4 regions of the Pseudomonas sp. NCHU5216 genome follow, and region 2 is predicted to be linked to each of the others. Evidence: riboswitches for the same ligand, from Rfam matches in the RefSeq annotation. Region 2 holds a riboswitch; each other region holds the start of a gene.
What was found. Region 2 has a riboswitch for cobalamin ahead of ACSVIK_RS17080 (TonB-dependent receptor domain-containing protein). Riboswitches for the same ligand answer to the same signal wherever they lie in the genome.

Region 1 (4,305 bases), on a different contig from region 2:
TTCTGGTAGAAGGCATGCACTGGCCCCAGGCAGAGCAAGGCCACCGGCTTGCTGCCAGCGGGCATGCCCAGCAGTGCGGCCAGTGCCTCGGGGTCGAACAGCGACACCCAACCCAGCCCCAGGCCTTCGGCACGCGCCGCCAGCCACAGGTTCTGGATGGCGCAGGCCACCGAGGCCATGTCCATTTCCGGCAAGGTGCGCCGGCCGAAGACATGCGCTTCGCGGCCCTCCATCAGCGCCACGGCGAGCAGCTCGGCGCAGTCGCGAATGCCCTCGACCTTGAGTTGCATGAATTCGTCACTGCGTTCGCCCAGTGCCTCGGCGGTTTGCACCCGCTCGGCCTCCACCAGGGCATGGATCTCTTCACGCAGGTGGCGATCACTGATGCGCATAAAGCGCCAGGGTTGCATCAGCCCCACACTAGGGGCGTGATGCGCGGCTTCCAGCAGACGCGCCAACACCTCGGCGGGCACCTGCCCCCCTGCAAAATGGCGCATGTCGCGGCGTTCGGCAATGGCGCGGTAAACCGCCGCGCGTTCCTCGGGCGTGAAGGCCTTATCGGTCATGGCTGTAACAGCGCGGCGGCTGCCTCCGGGTTCGACGGTAGGTAGAAATGGATATAGCTGGCGGTCAGCCGCCCCAGGCGATACACCGCCTCGGCCACCGCCTTGCCATTCGGGCATCGGCCCAGGGCAAGGGGCGCCAGGGAACTGTCCAGCCGCGAATGATGATAGCTGTGCCCACGCAGCTTGCCTTCCGGCAGCGTCACTTCCTGCAAGGCCAGGGCGGTCAGCCGGGGCTGTAGCGCCGCGTTGCCGCTGAGCAGGCCGAGCATCTGGCCGCTGACGCCTTGCTTGTCGCGCAGCTCATCGAGCAGGTAGAGCATGCCGCCGCACTCGGCCAGCAACGGCTTGCCCGCCTGGTGATGGGCACGAATCGCCCTGGCCATGGCCTGGTTGCCTTCCAGCTCGGCCAGGTACAGCTCGGGGTAGCCACCGGGCAGGTAGAGGCTGTCCACGTCCGGCAACTGGCTGTCGAGCAATGGTGAGAAATACTGCAGCTCGGCGCCAAGGGCCTGCAGCAGATCGAGATTGGCCTGATAGAGGAAGGCGAAGGCGGCATCACGCGCCACCCCGATACGTACGCCGGCCAGCAGCGGCACTGGCGGCGCTTCCTGCGGCGGCGCGGCGAAGCTGACAGGCGCCGGCAGATCGACGTCGGCGCTGGCCGCCAGGGCATCGGCGGCGGCGTCCAGGCGCGCATCCAGGTCGGCCAGCTCCGCCGCTTGCACCAGTCCCAGATGGCGGCTGGGCAGTTCCACCGCAGCGCTGCGTGGCAAGGCGCCGAACCAGCGGATAGTGGCCGGCAAGGCATCACGCAGAATATCGCCATGGCGATTGCTGGCCACCCGGTTGCCGAGCACCCCGGCAAAGGGCAGATCGGGCTGGAAGGTGGCCAGGCCATGCGCCAGCGCACCGAAGGTCTGGGCCATGGCCGCACCGTCGATCACGCCCAGCACCGGCACGCCGAAATGCCGGGCCAGGTCGGCCGCCGAGGGTTTGCCGTCGAACAACCCCATCACCCCCTCGATCAGGATGAGGTCGGCCTCGCCGGCGGCCTGCCACAGCAGGCGACGACTCTCCGCTTCGCCGACCATGGCCAGGTCGAGCTGGTACACCGGCGCACCACTGGCACGGGCGTGGATCATCGGGTCGAGAAAGTCCGGGCCGCACTTGAATACCCGCACCCGTCGCCCCTGGCGCCTGTGCAAGCGCGCCAGGGCGGCAGTCACGGTGGTCTTGCCCTGGCCGGAGGCCGGCGCGGCGATCAACAGGGCCGGGCAGTGATGCGAACTCATCAGTATTCGATACCCTTCTGCGCCTTCACCCCAGCCTTGAACGCATGCTTGACCAGGCTCATGTCGGTGACCGTGTCGGCGGCCTCGATCATGCCCGGCAAGGCGCCGCGCCCGGTCACCACCACATGCTGCAACAGCGGCCGCGCCTCGATATCGGCCAGCACCGCGTCCAGCTCCAGGTAACCGTGCTTGAGGGCGATGTTCAGCTCGTCCAGCACCACCAGGCCGATGGCTTCATCGTTCAGCAGCTCACGGGCCATGGCCCAGGCCTGCTGCGCCTTGGCGATATCGCGCTGGCGATCCTGGGTTTCCCAGGTGAAGCCCTCGCCCATCACGTGGTAGCTGACCTCTTCGGGAAAACGCCGGAAGAAGGCCTCTTCGCCGGTGCTGGCGGCGCCCTTGATGAACTGCACCACGCCGACCTTGAGGCCATGGCCGAGGGCCCGCGCGACCATGCCGAAGGCGCTGCTGCTCTTGCCCTTGCCATTGCCGCTGTGCACCAGCAGCAGGCCGTACTCGTCCTGGGCCTGGGCGATCTTTTCGTCGATCAGGGCTTTCTTGCGCTGCATGCGCGCCTTGTGGCGGGCATCGCGTGCGGCCGACTCGCTCATGCCGTGCTCCTCTTGGTCAGACGCCCGCCTCGCCCTGCCCGAACGAGGGGCGGCGCGGCAAGGTAACAGTCAGGGAAGCTGGCAAGGGCGAATCCTCCATCACTGATCCGGGCATTTCATGGCGGGCAGGCGGAGGCAGGAACGCAAGCGCCCCCGCACGGGCGGGGGCACAGGCCGGTCAACGCCCTCCGCGCTGCCGTGAAACTGCTACAGGCCGGTCTCCGGGCTCGTGAGCGAAGCCAATGGCTCGACGCCGCGCCTTCCCGTGCCTAGGGTCTGTTGCGGCGTTCGACTCACCTACCGTTGCGGGGGCAGCGCCGGCTTGAGCACCGGCTTCCCTGTTTCACCCCGGCACCGTCACGGATGACGGCGCGGGGCACCTGAAGCAAGGCGCGCAGGTTAGAGCCAGGGCGTCCCGTGCGTCAACGCTCGGTTCAGCGCGCCGCATCCGGGCGCGCACGCGGCCCCGGCAGGATGCCGTTGTGCATGTTGCTGGAAAGCAGGCGGAAGCTGGTGATACCGGCGATTTCATGGCCGCGATCACTCAAGGTATTCACCACCTGATCGATCAGCGCCACCACCAGCATGCCAACCAGGCCACCGCCGTTGTTCTGCTGCTGTTCGGCACTGCTGGCGCGCGCGGTGCCTTCCCAGAGCAGCTTGCCGTTACGCAGATCCACCAGCTTGGCGGTGGCGGTCACCGCCACTTCGCTGGCGATGATCTTGTAGCTGCTGCCGTATTCGGTGACATCCAGATACAGCACGCTGTCGGCACCGAAGATCTCGCGCAGCTTCTGCGGCGAGGCCTGGCGAACCTCCTCGGCATTCATCAGGCCGTTCTGCTTGAAGGTCTCGTCCACGACAGCCACCGGCATCACGTAATAACCGGCCTCGCTGAGCGGCAGGGTGACCTGCGAATAGAAGCTGTAGGACGCCTTGACGTCCGGCGACTGGTTCACCGGCGGCAACACCAGGATCGACGCCGGCTTGCTTTCCAGGAAAGCGCTGTAGTCGTAGGACTTGGGTGCAGCACAGCCGCCGAGGATGGCCAGGCAGGCCAGCAGCGCGGCGGCTTTCAGTGCAGCGAAGGAAAAGATCGTCTTCATTGGTCGAATTTCCGCATCAGAAAGTCCATATAAGTGGCGGACTCGGGGTACAGGGCCTTTTCGGTCTCGAACTCCTGGCGCACCTGGTCGAGCTTGCCGACATCGGCATAGAGCATGCCCAGATGGGCATGGAAGCCCGGCGGCAGTGCGCGATCGCTAGCGCGTGCCTTCTGCACGCTGGCTTCCAGCGCGGCGATCTGCTCCTCGGTGCTGCTCTGGTTGTCGAAGCGTTGGTAGACCTGCTGCTGGTAACCATCCCAGTAGTACAGGGGCTGCGGGCCACTGGTACAGCCACCCAGCACGCCGAGTACTAACATCCCGGAGAAAACGGCCAATCTGCGTGCAATTGTCATGCTTGCGAAGTTCCTTTTACTTGGTTGGATTCCATGCGCCACTGTCGACGCCATTGACCAGGTTGTTCACCGCCTCGCGGATGGCCAGGTCGAGCACCTTGCCATTGAGGGTGGAGTCGTAGCTGGCGGTGCCACCGAAACCGACGATCTCGCGGTTGGACAGGCTGTATTCACCAGCGCCCTGGGAGGAGAACACCACTTCGGAGGTTTTCACGTCGACGATGTTGAGGTTGACCTTGGCGTAGGCGATCTGCTGCTTGCCACGGCCGAGAATGCCGAACAACTGGTGATCGCCGACTTCCTTGCGACCGAACTCGGTGACATCACCGGTGACCACGTAGTTGGCACCACGCACCTGCTGCGCCTGCTTGGAAAAA
Region 2 (4,305 bases):
AGCGACGATCCAATACATTGTCCAGCTTCAGATCCCAGCGCAGCTCGGGCGTGCTCTGCCAACTGCTGCGCAGGTCGAGTACGCCATAGCCGGAGAGTTGGCGGGTGTTGGCGGCGTCATCGTAGCGTTGGCTCACCACACGCCAGGAACCGCCTACGGTGAAAGCGCCGAACTGGCGGTCGAGATCCAGGCTCAGGGTGCGCCGTGCGCGGTAGGCAAGTGTGTGGCCGTTGCTGCGGTCGCGCGGGTCGATCAGGCTCAGGCCGAGGTTGGCGCGCCAGCCCAGCAGGTTGCGGGCAACGCTGGCCTCGAAGCCATCGATGCGTGCCCTGGCGATGTTCTCCGGTTGGTTGGCGCTGCTGTCCCAGGCGATCATGTCGTCGATGTCGGTGCGATACAGCGACGTGCTCAACTGCGTGCCGGAGGCGTCGGCGCGCCATTGCAGCTCGTAGGTTTTCGAGGTCTCTGCTTGCAGATTCGGGTTGCCGGCACCTGGGTAGTAGAGGTCGCTGAAAGTGGGCGCGCGAAAGCCCTCGGCATAGCTGAGGATCCAGCTCTGGCTGTCGCCAACGGGCAGGCTGAGAGCGGCATTCCAGCTATTCTGGCTGCCGTAGCGCTGGTTGTCGTCGTGGCGCAGGCCCAGTTCGGTGCCGAAGTGCTCGCCCTTGAAGCTGTGCTGGGCGAAGAAGGCATGGTTGTCGCGTTGGTCTTCGGCAAATGCCGTGCTGCCATCGACCCGATCCTCGTACCAGTCGCTGCCCAGGGTCAGTTGGTTGGCGGCGCCCAGTTGCAGGCGGTTGATCCAGCTCGCCGAGTGGCGCGTGGTTTCCAGCGTGCCATTGTTCCAGCTATCTGCCGCGCCCAGCGCCTTGTTGCGGTCGAAGCTGCGGCCCAGCTCGAGACGGCTGTTCCAGTTAGCGCTGAGCTGGCCGTCCAGATAGCCGCTGTAGCTGCTCAGGCGGAACTCGTCGTGGGGCTGGCCGGGGACGAAGTTGTAAGCGTCGTCGTATTCACTGTCGCCGCGTTGGTCGTTCAGGTTCAGCCCGGCTTTCCAGTCATCGCTGAAACGATGATCCAGGTTCAGGTGTACGGCCTTGTTGCGCAGGCCGTCATGGTCGCTGTCGGCGCCGACGTCGTCGCTGGTGCGATCCCAGCCGTGGCTTTCGTCCAGGCTGCCGCCGAGATTGAAGGTGGTGCGCTCGTTGCCGCCTGCCAGCGTCACGCTGCGCTGGAAGGTACGATGGCTGCCGAGCGCCAGGCGCACCTGTGGGTGCAGACCTGCCTCGCCACGGCGGGTGAAAATCTGGATCACCCCGCCAATGGCGTCGGCGCCATACAGGGATGAGCGCGGCCCGCGCGTCACTTCCAAGCGCTCCACGTTATCGATGTTCAGGTAGTCCAGGCGGGCGATGCCACTGCTGGCGGAGGCAACGCGTTGGCCGTCGATCAGCACCAGGGTCTGTGCGGTACTGGTGCCGCGCACGGAGTAGGAAATCACCCCGCCGGAGCTAGCAACCTGCACGCCGGGCACGCGGCTGAGCAACTGCGGCACGCTGCGCGCCTGCAAACGCTCGATATCCTCACGCGTGAACACGCTGGTAGCTGCCGTGGCCTGGGCCTGCGGTTCGGCCTGGCGGCCGGAGGTGACCACCAGCGGTTCGGTCACATAGGGTTCGGCAGCCGGCGACAGCGCGGGCACAAGGGCGATGGCCAGGGCCAGGCGGGACAGTTTCATCGTTATTCCTCAAAGGTCGGCAGACGTTCGAGGAGGGCAGGCGCAAGCACGCGGGGGGGGCGGTGCTTGAGCGTGTCGCCCTCCGCAACACGCGTCACACCGCCAGGGCCGGTCTCCGGGCTCTCGACCGATATCCGCCTTCCCGGGGCTTACCCAGTGGCTGTTGGATGCCGTTGCAGCCTTGTGGCTGCTGTCGATTACCGTTGCGGGGGCAGCGTCGGCATTGCTCATGATGACCGCACCGACTTCCCGTTTAACGCCGCTTGCGCGGCACACCCTGGCGGAACATGAAGTGCGCGCACCTTAGTGCGCGCCCGTGGGAATGACAAGCAAGCTGCGCTCATTCAACGATGAGTGGAGTTCATGCTCATGTGAGTCGCTGCCCTGGACTGCGTCGGCAGCTTCTCGTGGCGCAGCTCGCGGGGCTTCGTCGTGGGCTCTTGCTGGCTCAGGCGACTGGCCGTCTTGTGCAGATCCAGCACCAGTTGCGCCAGGGCCTGAGCTGCCTGGAGGATCTCCTCGGCGCTCTGGCTGCTGCGCTCGGCGGCGCCGGTAATGGCCTGGGCCTGATCGTTCACCGCATGCACCTGGGTCAGTTGCGATTGCATGCTCTGGCTGAGCTGGACGAGGCGGCCTTGCATGGCCTCCACGTCATGCTGGATGCGCTGCAGGGCTGCGGTGGCCTCATCCGAGCGGGCCACGCTGCGCTGCGCCGCTTCCTGGCAACTGTGCATGCTGTCCATGCTCTCCAACGTCTGCTGGCGCACGCTGGCCAAGGTGGTGGTGATCTCCTCGGTCGCTTGCGAGGTGCGCCTGGCCAGGTTGCGCACCTCATCGGCGACCACGGCGAAGCCGCGTCCGCTGTCGCCGGCGCGGGCGGCCTCGATGGCGGCGTTGAGCGCCAGCAGGTTGGTCTGGTCGGCGATGGCGTGAATCGACTCGCTGATGTGCTGGATGGCCGCTGTCTGCTGGTTCAGGGCTTGCAGGGTCTGGCTGGACTGCTGGATACGCTCGGCCAGTTGGCTGACTTCCTGGGCGTTCTGGTTGACCGCTGCGCTGCCTTGGCGGGTCATGGCCAGGGCCTGTTGCGAGGCGCGTTCGCTGTCGACTATGTAGGCGGTGGCTTCGCCGATGCTGTGGTTGACCTCCACCATGGCACGGGCCGTGGACACCGCCGCGGTCTGCCCTTCGCCGGCGCATTGGCTGGCACTGCTGGAGATGCGGCTGAGGTCGCTGGAGCTTTGTTGCAGGGCGGCACCGGCGCTGAGAATGCCCTGCATGGTGTGGTCCATCTTGTCGACGAAGCTGTTGACCCAGCCGGCCAGCGCGCCGGCCTCGTCGCTGTTGAAACGCTGGAGCTCCAGGCGGTTGCTCAAGGGGGCCCCGCATTCGGCGGTTTCCAGGAAAAAGTCCGACAGCGCCTGAAGCTGACGCATGCGTGGGCGCAGGCTGAAGGCCCAGTAAACGAGCAGCAGCAGGGCGCTGGCAGTGATGCTCAGCGCGTTGGCATGGGTTGGCAGCAGGCGTGGTAATTGCCAGTTCAGCAGGCCCAATGCCAGCAGGCCGAATAGCAGGTGGCTGGTCAGGCTGTAGCCGAGGCTGCGCTGGCGGTAGACCTCTTCCAGATCGCCTTCGCACATCAGCCCCCAGGTGTCCGGGGAGCCGGGCATCTGCAAGGTCAGGCCGGCACCGACCACCGGCACGTAACGATAGTCTGGGTAGCCCGGATACAGGGCGAACAGGTTGTGCCCCTTGCGGATGGTTTCCCGCACCCCCGGATGCAACTGGCCGCTGGATGGGTCAGTGAAGCGCAGCTCGAACTCGGTGTGGTGTTGCACCTTTACGGTGCCGAAGGGCGTTTTCACGCCCTGTTTCAGGTTGTCACCGCCAGTGAAGGTGTCGTCCTCGAAGCGCGAGCGAGACAGGGCGGTGCCTGGCGCGATCTGCGGGTCGTGCACACTCTTGACCATGAACAGGTAGTTGTCGCCGGAGTCGCGGTAGACATGACCGGCCTCGCGCTGGATCAGGTCGCTGAGCACGTCGTTGGGGATGCGCGCGCACAGGCAGCCGAGCGCCTTGCCGGCCTGCTGCAGGGGCTGATGGAACATCAGGGTCACGGCATCGTGGAACTTCGAGGTGGTGGCCCCCAGTTGCAGGGTCAGCGGGTCGACATAGGGGCCATGCAGGAACTGCCCGGCCAGGCCTGCCGTCAGGGCCTTGGCATCGTGACGCTGGCCGATTCGTGGGGCGTGGGTGGAGGCGACGATCAGGCCGCTGGCATCGACCACGAACAGCTCGGAGACTTCCGGCAGGTGCTGGTGCAGCCGTTTCAGATCGGTGGTGCTGGAGAGTGGCCAGGCCTGCTGCAGGCCTGCTGCGATGAGTTCCAATGCCTGCCAGTGCTGTCTGGCCCAATTGGTCAGCAGATCGACGCGGGTCCGGGCCAGCCCCGCGAAGGTTTTCTCGACCCGCTCGACCTGGCCGGCGTTGAGCAGACAAGACCAGCGCATGGCCAGCTTGCCGGTCTTGCCAAACCAGGGCAGCCAGCGTCGCTCGCGCCCGGTGAAATC
Region 3 (4,305 bases), on a different contig from region 2:
CGGCAGCGCCGCGCGCCAGGTGTCAAAGCCGCCTAAGGGCTGCGCCTGCGCCACCACCAGGCGCAGCAGCTCGCCGCCGTGCTGCCCACGAAAATTCACCAGCGCCGCCTCGCTCTGAATGGTCACGGCATTGGCCAGCAGGCGCCCTCCCGACTTGAGCGCGGCCCAGCAGGCATCCAGCACGCCTGATGCAGTAACGCCGCCGCCGATAAAGATGGCATCCGGCGCCGGCAGCCCGGCCAGCGCCTCGGGCGCATGCCCGGCCACCAGTTGCAAACCGGGCACGCCAAGGGCATCGCGGTTATGGCGGATATGCGCCTGACGTCCCTCGTTGGCCTCGATGGCGATGGCGCGGCAGGCCGGGTGCGCGCGCATCCACTCGATGCCGATGGAGCCACAACCGGCGCCGACATCCCACAGCAGCTCTCCGGGCAGCGGCGCCAGGCGCGCCAGGGTAACCGCGCGCACATCACGCTTGGTCAGTTGGCCGTCGTGGCGGTAGGCGTCGTCCGGCAGGCCGCAGGTCGGTGGCAACAGCACAGCTCCGGCGTCGGCCATGCATTCGATGGCCAGCAGGTTGAGGTCAGCGCCGCGCGGCAGGTTCCAGCTTGCGGCCAGGCCATCGAGGCGGCGTTCCTCAGGGCCACCCAGATGCTCCAGCAGGGTCAGGCGGCTGGCGCCGAAACCACGCGCGCGCAGGGCGTCGGCGACCTGCGCGGGTGTATCGCCATCGGCACTCAGCACCAGCAGGCGCATGCCGGGGAAGAGTTTGCCGTTGAGCGTGGCCAGGGGCCGGCCGACCAAGGAGACCACTTCCACTTCCTGCAACGGCCAACCCAGACGCGCCGCCGCCAGCGACACCGAGGACGGCGCCGGCAATACTCGCAGTTCGTCGGCAGGCACCTGGCGCGCCAGGCTGGCGCCGACGCCGTAGAACATCGGATCGCCACTGGCCAGCACACACACCGCCTCGCCACGTCGCGCCAGCAGAGGCGCAAGGTCGAAGGGGCTGGGCCAGGTTTCCCGTGCGCCGCCAATGCACGGCGGCAGCAAGGCCAGTTGCCGCGGCGCACCGACGATGCGCGTGGCCGCCAGCAGGGCGCGGCGCGCGGCCTTGCCCAGACCGGGATAGCCGTCTTCGCCGATGCCCACCAGGGTCAACCAGGGTTTCATCCACCTTCCTCGCAAGTAGCCGACAGGGCGCGTGTCGCGACGCCGGGCAAAGCGGGCATAATACAGCCTTCGTCGGTGCCCCTTATAAAACGGGCCTAAGAGGGAATCCGGAGCGATCTCTGATCGCGACCGAGCTGCCCCCGCAACTGTAAACAGCGAGTCCAATGCAATCGGCCACTGGGAACAGGCCGTTGAAAAACGTAGGCGAGGCAGGCAAGACAAGGCGCAACGACCAATGGGAGTAACAGCCAACGGCTGGCCCGAAGGGTGAGCGCTAGCGAATCAAACGGCCGAAAAAGCGCAGTTTACGTGTTGTAAATGAGCATTTTGACTGGGCTCGCACGCGAGGCCGTTTTTAACGCAGTATTGCCAACGTAGGTAGTTTTTCAACGGCCTGTTAACCGGGAAGGCGCAGCGGATCAAGACCTGTCAGCCAGGAGACCTGCCGACGAACGCTGGTCGCGAGTGCCAACATCGGGCGGGGTGTACCGATGCCATGGAATCCCCCGTGGGTGGATTCCGCTGGTTCGGTCGCCGCGTCGTTAGCCACAGGTGACCCTTTGCCCACGTCCGTCCGCCCTTCCGCCTGCCCCGGCCTGCTGCGCATCGTCCCCGCGCTGGATGGCGGCATCTGCCGCATCAAGCTGCCCGGTGGCGTGCTGCGCAGTGCCCAGGCCCGCGCGATTGCCCAGGCGGCACGGCAGTGCGCCAGCGGCGTGCTGGAGCTGACCAACCGCAGCAACCTGCAGATTCGCGGTGTACTGCCCGGCCAGGAAAGCGCGCTGATCGATGCCCTGCTCGGCGCCGGGCTCGGCCCGCGAGTGGCGGCCGCCGATGATGTGCGCAACCTGCTGCTCAGCCCCGCCGCCGGCCTCGACCCGCACATGCGGATGGACGTGCGCCCGCTGGCCGGCCAGTTGCTCGACCTGCTGCAGGACACCCCAGCGCTGCATGCCCTGTCGCCCAAGTTCGCCCTGCAACTGGACGGCGGCGAAGCCCTGGCCATGCGCGAACACCCCCATGACCTGTGGCTGGCCGCCGAGGACGAGCAGCATCTGCTGCTGGGTCTGGCCGGCTGCCCGGTTGACGCGCCACTGGCACGAATCGAAGCGAGCCAGGCGGTCGAACTGGTGCGCCAGCTCCTGTTGCTGTTTCTCGAACTGGCCACGCCCGAACAGACGCGCATGCGCCAGTTACTGACGCAGATACCCTCAGCCGAGCTGTTGCAACGCTTGCAGGCTCGTCTGGATTTCCCCCTGCAAGCGGCAGCGCCCCGTTGGCAGCCCAGCGCTACGCTCATGCGCCCACCAGCCGGTATTTATCCACAGGTGCAAAGTGGCCTGTACATGGTCGCGGCCGGCGCCCAGCTCGGTCGCCTGCATGCCGAACAACTGTTTGCCCTGGCTGAACTGAGCGAGCGATATGGCGACGGCGAGTTGCGCCTGACGCCCTGGCAGGGCCTGCTGCTGGGCAATGTGGCCGAGGCCGCGGCCCACGAGCTGCTGACGGCGCTGGCGGAACTGGGCCTGCTCACCCAGGCCGACGAGCCCTTGCTCGGCCTGGTTGCCTGTACGGGCTCGGCCGCCTGCGCGCGCGGCCTGGCCGACAGCAAGCACCACGCCCTGCACCTGGCCGAGCTGCTGCGCGCAAGCGGCACGCGCCCGCAGGTGCACCTCAGCGCCTGCCCGCGCAGTTGCGCCAGCGCCCGGGTGCAGCCCTACACCCTGCTGGCCAGCACGCCCGACCATTACCAACTCTATCAACGCACGCCCGAGGCGCCCGGTTTCGGCCGTCTGCTGGTGCCGGCCCTGACCATCGACGAGGCCGGCGCCTGGTTCGCCCGCCAACACCCCGCAGGAACCCCCGATGCTTGATTACATCCGCGACGGCCAGGAAATCTACCGCCGCTCCTTCGCCACCATCCGCGCCGAAGCCAACCTGGCTGGCATCCCCGCCGACCTGGAAAAACTCGCCGTGCGGGTGATCCACGCCTGCGGCATGGTCGACGTGGTGGAGGATCTGCGCTTCTCCCCCGGCGCTGGCGCCGCTGGCCGCGCCGCCCTGCTGGCCGGCGCGCCGATTCTCTGCGATGCGCGCATGGTTGCCGAGGGCATCACCCGCCCGCGCCTGCCGGCCAACAACCCGGTGATCTGCACCCTGCACGATGCCGGCGTACCGGAATTGGCCCGCGAAGTCGGCAATACGCGCTCGGCGGTGGCCCTGGAGCATTGGCGCGAACACCTCGAAGGCAGTGTGGTGGTGATCGGCAATGCCCCCACTGCACTGTTCTACCTGCTGGAAATGCTCGATACCGGTGCGCCGAAACCGGCGCTGATCATCGGCATGCCGGTGGGCTTTATCGGCGCGGCGGAATCCAAGGACGCCCTGGCCGCCGACAGCCGTGGCGTGCCCTACGTGATCGTGCGGGGCCGGCGTGGCGGCAGCGCCATGGCGGTGGCGGCGGTCAACGCCCTCGCCTCGGAGGTGGAGTGATGGCTGGCCGTCTGCTTGGCCTCGGCGTCGGCCCCGGTGACCCCGAGCTGCTTACCCTCAAGGCCCTGCGCCTGCTCAGATCGGCGCCAGTGGTGGCCTACTTCGTGGCCAAGGCCAAACACAACGCCGGCCATGGTGGTAATGCCTTCGGCATCATCGAGGCGCACCTGAGCGATACCCAGCAGCGTCTGCCGCTGGTCTACCCGGTGACCACCGAGAAGCTCGCCCCACCACTGTCCTACGAGGATGTGATCGCCGACTTCTACGACACCTGCGCCGAGCAGATCGCCCGGCTGCTGGATGCCGGCCAGGATGTGGCGGTGATCTGCGAGGGCGACCCGTTCTTCTACGGCTCCTATATGTACCTGCACGACCGCCTGGCCGACCGCTACCAGGTGGAGGTGGTGCCCGGCGTGTGCTCGATGCTCGGCTGCGCCTCGGTGCTGGGTACGCCGCTGGTGTATCGCAACCAGAGCTTGAGCGTGCTCTCCGGCGTACTGCCGGAAGAGGAGCTGGAACAGCGCCTGCGCGACGCCGAAGCCGCCGTGGTGATGAAGCTGGGGCGCAACTTCGACAAGGTGCGCCGCGTGCTGCGCAAGCTGGGTCTGGATGGCCGCGCCCATTACGTGGAGCGCGCCA
Region 4 (4,305 bases), on a different contig from region 2:
CGCGCTCCAGCGCGGCGGGCGTTGCCACAGCGCCTCGCCGCCCAGCTCGACGCTGCCGCTGCAAGGCCGCTGGAAGCGATAGGCGCAGCGCAGCAGGCTGGTCTTGCCGCTGCCGTTGGGGCCGATCAGGCCGAGCAGCTCGCCATCGCCGATCTCCAGGTCGATGGCCTCGAGCAAGGCGCGCCGGCCGTCCGGCGACCAGGCCAGGTCTCGGATGCGCAAGCGCGGCTCGGGTGCCGCCGTGCGCTGGCTCGGCGGCGTCGAGAACAGGCTGAAAGACCAGCCGGAGGTGCTAATCACTGACACGGAACCTCTCCCCCCGCGCACTTCAAAAGCGGTAGTCAGCGGTGACGAACAGCGAACGCGGCGCACCCAGATACCATTGCTCACCATCACTGCTGGCACTGGTGGCGTACTGGCGGTCGAACAGGTTATTCAACTCCAGGCCCAGACGCACGTCGCTCAGCACCTGCCAGGCGATATTGGCATCGACCACCGTGTAACCCGGCACCTTCTCGGTATTGGCCGTATCGACATAGCGCGCATCGACGTAGCGCGCGCCGATGCCGGCCTCCACGCCGCTGCCGAGATCCTTGTTCAGCCACAGATTGGCGCTGCGCTTGGGCACGTCGACCGGGCGATTGCCGCTGCGGTCGCCAGCGCCTTCGACGAAATCGTCGTACTCGGCACGCACGAAAGCCGCGGTGGCCGACACCTGCCAGCCACGCCCCAGCGCCAGTTCCAACGAGGCTTCCAGGCCGTCGGAGGATTGCCGGCCGATCTGCTCGGTAGGCGAAGTCGGGGTTTCACGGCTGAGCAGCTTCTCCTTGACGATGTGATAGGCCGCCAGCGTCCATTCGCCCTGCCCGCCCCAGAAAAGCTGCTTGAGGCCGATCTCGGTCTGCTTGGCTTCACTCAGATCGAACTGCTGCTGACTCGGATTCAAGGTCAGCAGATTGCTCACTCCCTCGGTGCTGGTGGCGTACTGGCCATACAGCGACAGCTCCGGAGTCAGGGCGAAGACCAGCCCGGCACGCCAGTTGTCGCCCGTGAGGCTGCGGTCGACACGGCTGTCGTCGACCAGGTTGCTGCGCTCGAGGTGCACCTGATCGCGGCGCACGCCGGTGACCAGCGACAGGCGCTCGCTCAGTTGCGTGCGGTTCTCGGCGAACAGCGAGAACTGCCGAGCCAGATTCAGCTCGCGTGGACGATAGCTGTCGGTGCTCTGATAGCTGCCGCCGCCGGACTGACCCAGTGGCACGCTGTCAGTGAAGGTATTGCCGAAGTCGTGGTGGCGGGCGAAGCGGATATGGTTGTAATCCACACCAACCACCGTGCGGCTGTCGAGGCCGAACAGGGCGTGATCGAGGCTGAAGCTCTGGCGGTCGCCAAGCTGCTCCTGGTTGTGCTTGATGCGCCAGAAGTCGCCGCGTTCGACCGTATCGCCCGGCTGCCAGCGGTAGGCTTCGCTGTTGCGCCAGTAGCGCCGAGTCTTGATGTAGTAGAGCTGGTTGTTGGCCGTCAGCGCGTCGTTGATGCGCCAGTCGGTTACCAGGCGGGTGATCTGGTCGTTGTAGTGAATATCGGCGTTGGCCACGTTGTAGTTGCGCTCGCGGATGCGCTCGCGAAGCTTGCCGTCGACCAGCGGCGTGCCGAGGTAGCGCTCCGGGTGCTGCTCGCCCTGGTCATGGGACAGGGTGAAGCTCAGGTCTTCGCTGGCCTCCCAGCGCAACGCGGCGCTCAGCGCCAGGCTGTCGGAATCGCCGCGATCGACCCAGCCGTTGCTGGCCTGCTGGTTGAGGGTGAAGCGATAGCTCAGCGCATCGCTCAGCGAGCCGCCACTATCCAGCGCGGCCTGGCGGCGGTCATCGCTGCCATAACCCAGGCGCAGGTGATTCTCCACCGGGCCGGCGAAGGGCTTTTTCGGCACCACGTTGATCACCGCGCCGGTGGCACCCTCGCCGTAGAGCACCGAGGCCGGGCCGCGCAGCACGTCGATGCGCGCCACCGACCAGGTGTCCACCGGGAAGGTCACGGTGCCGGCACCGACGTACTGGCGGGTGCCGTCGTAGAGTTGCATGGTCGCCGCATGGCCCGTGAAGCCACGCGCCGACAGCGCCGTGCCGCCGTTGCCGGGCGTGCCGATAAAGGTGATGCCGGGGGTGCGGGTGACCGCGTCCTGCACGCTGCGGTTGTTGCGCCCGCGCACCTCGGCGCCGCTCAGGCTGCTGGTGCTGGCCGGGGTTTCCAGGGCCGAGAGCTCAAGGCGCGAACCACTGCTGGTGGGCGTGCGCAGATCGCTCTCGCCCTCTTCGGCGGCCTTGGCCTGGACATCGAGTTCGGGCAAGTCGACAGCCTTGTCGGCCAGAGCCAGGCTGCTGAACAGCAGGGCCAGTGACCAGGCGCAATGAAGAGCGGGGTTTCGCACGGCTGAGCTTCCGTTGTTACGCGGTGAATCGAGGGCTGAAATGCAATTGTTATAACATAACATTATCGACCTTCGCAGCCTGAAAGGCAGGCATGCGGGTGCCGTGGCCGGTACGGTCAGAATCGGTTGTTTGAAGCGGAAATGGCGCGCCATGAGTGTTCCATCGTCAGGGAAAAGGCACGGCAATCCGATGGAAATGCGCAACAGCAGACAGGGGCACGGCGGCGCCCTACTGGAGTCAACGCCCGCCCACCGCGGGTTGCCAGACATAACGACTTCAGGCCGGTCTCCGGGCTTGCGAGGGTCATGAGCGCATCGCCTTCCCATGCGCGTGGCGCACAGTGGCGTTTCGATGCGGTCGCTCGCTTACCGTTGCGGGGGCAGCGTCGGACTTCAACCGACTTCCCGTTTCACCTCACGCGCGGCGGCGTGAGACACCTGAAGCGGGGCGGATATGACCACCCGCCTCCGTTCAAGTCAAGGCGCGGGGCCATTGTGGGTTGGACTCAGGCGTAGGGTGGACAACGCGCAGCTTGTCCACCATGGCGGCTAGTTGCCGCCCAGCTCATCGATACGCAATTCCGGCAGCGCCCTGCCCGCCACCAGACGCTCATCGACCAGGCGGATCACCGCTGCCTCATCCTGGATGCCATACCACTCACCCTGTGGATAAAGGCTCGCGGTGGGCCCCAGGTCGCAGGGGAACTGGCACTGGCTACGGGTGATATGCACGCCGCCCGCGCATTCCAGCTTGCCGGCGGCCTTGAGCCGCTGACGCAGGGTTTTCCACAGGCCCAGCGCGCCCTTGCGCGTGCAGCGTGGGCCGTTGCACAGCAGCAGGCGCTGCGCATGGGGTGGAATCTGCGACCAGGCATGGTGCGCCGGCACCGGCGGCACATCGCTGCAGGGAATATGCGCTTCACGGCGTTCGAGCAGCGCGCCCAGGCCATCGAGCCAGGCATCTTCCATGGCCGTGCAGACCACGAATACCTCGGCCCCGTTACCGCGTTCGGCGATGCGCTCGCGCAGCCAATCGCGGTGCGCGGCATCGGCACGCGGCTCCAGATCCACCACCAGCAGTGGGCGTGGCGCATCAATGATGGCTTGCCAGAAGCCGTCCTGCTCCGTGTCATGCAGATGCGCCTCGCCCAGCAGCGTTTCGATGCGCTGCTGCAGACGCTCGGCGGTGGCACCACGCCCCAGGCCGGGGCCGATAAACAGGATGCGGGCGTAGGGGGCTTGGCTCATGACTGTCTCCAAAAGGGCCGGCAGTCTAACAGCGCGTGTAGGGCGGACGTCGCTTTTCACGTCCACCAAGGCGGTGGATCGATAAAGCGTGATCCACCCTACGCGGCTAATTCGGCTAGCGCCTCCCACAGGGAATCCAGTTCCGCGAACTGGCGCGTGACCACCGGCAACTCGGGACGGCGCAGCAGCAACACCGGCAGGCCCAACTCACGCGCCACCTGCAGCTTGGGCTCAGTGGAGGCGCTGCCGCTGTTCTTGCTTACCAGCACGTCGCATCGAATACGGGCGAACAGCGCGCGCTCCTCGTCCAGCGAGAACGGCCCGCGTGCACCGATGATCTCGGCGCGCGGCGGCGCCGGCTCGGCCTGCAGGCAGCGCACCGTCCAGTGCTGATGCGCAGGGATCTCGTGCAGATGCACCAGCGGCTCACGCCCGGAGGTAAAGAACGGTCTGCAGAACGGCGCGAGTGCCTGGGTCAGTTCATCCCAGCCGTCCACCTCGCACCAGTGGTCATCGGCACCGGGCTGCCAGCCAGGACGACGCAGCGCCCAGCAGGGCACACCCGCCAGTTCGGCGGCGCGCGCGGCGTTATGGCTGATCTGCGCGGCGTAGGGGTGGGTCAAATCCAG

Region 1: another riboswitch for cobalamin. It lies ahead of cobO (cob(I)yrinic acid a,c-diamide adenosyltransferase); the one in region 2 lies ahead of ACSVIK_RS17080 (TonB-dependent receptor domain-containing protein).
Region 3: another riboswitch for cobalamin. It lies ahead of cobG (precorrin-3B synthase); the one in region 2 lies ahead of ACSVIK_RS17080 (TonB-dependent receptor domain-containing protein).
Region 4: another riboswitch for cobalamin. It lies ahead of ACSVIK_RS07460 (TonB-dependent receptor); the one in region 2 lies ahead of ACSVIK_RS17080 (TonB-dependent receptor domain-containing protein).

Annotation. Positions count from the first base shown of each region.
Region 1 is NZ_JBQLIX010000044.1:30,762-35,066, forward strand. It holds gene bluB (5,6-dimethylbenzimidazole synthase) at 1-566, opposite strand, end outside; gene ACSVIK_RS22540 (cobyrinate a,c-diamide synthase) at 563-1,858, opposite strand; gene cobO (cob(I)yrinic acid a,c-diamide adenosyltransferase) at 1,858-2,469, opposite strand; cobalamin riboswitch at 2,665-2,868, opposite strand; gene ACSVIK_RS22550 (DUF799 domain-containing protein) at 2,904-3,575, opposite strand; gene ACSVIK_RS22555 (DUF4810 domain-containing protein) at 3,572-3,928, opposite strand; gene ACSVIK_RS22560 (CsgG/HfaB family protein) at 3,945-4,305, opposite strand, start outside.
Region 2 is NZ_JBQLIX010000024.1:78,565-82,869, reverse strand. It holds gene ACSVIK_RS17080 (TonB-dependent receptor domain-containing protein) at 1-1,735, opposite strand, end outside; cobalamin riboswitch at 1,825-2,030, opposite strand; gene ACSVIK_RS17075 (methyl-accepting chemotaxis protein) at 2,080-2,808, opposite strand.
Region 3 is NZ_JBQLIX010000006.1:188,434-192,738, reverse strand. It holds gene cbiE (precorrin-6y C5,15-methyltransferase (decarboxylating) subunit CbiE) at 1-1,173, opposite strand, end outside; cobalamin riboswitch at 1,230-1,424, shown strand; gene cobG (precorrin-3B synthase) at 1,734-3,047, shown strand; gene ACSVIK_RS07435 (precorrin-8X methylmutase) at 3,040-3,666, shown strand; gene ACSVIK_RS07430 (precorrin-2 C(20)-methyltransferase) at 3,666-4,305, shown strand, end outside.
Region 4 is NZ_JBQLIX010000006.1:192,963-197,267, reverse strand. It holds gene ACSVIK_RS07465 (ABC transporter ATP-binding protein) at 1-270, opposite strand, end outside; gene ACSVIK_RS07460 (TonB-dependent receptor) at 329-2,428, opposite strand; cobalamin riboswitch at 2,692-2,885, opposite strand; gene ACSVIK_RS07455 ((2Fe-2S) ferredoxin domain-containing protein) at 2,978-3,676, opposite strand; gene ACSVIK_RS07450 (cobalt-precorrin-6A reductase) at 3,775-4,305, opposite strand, start outside.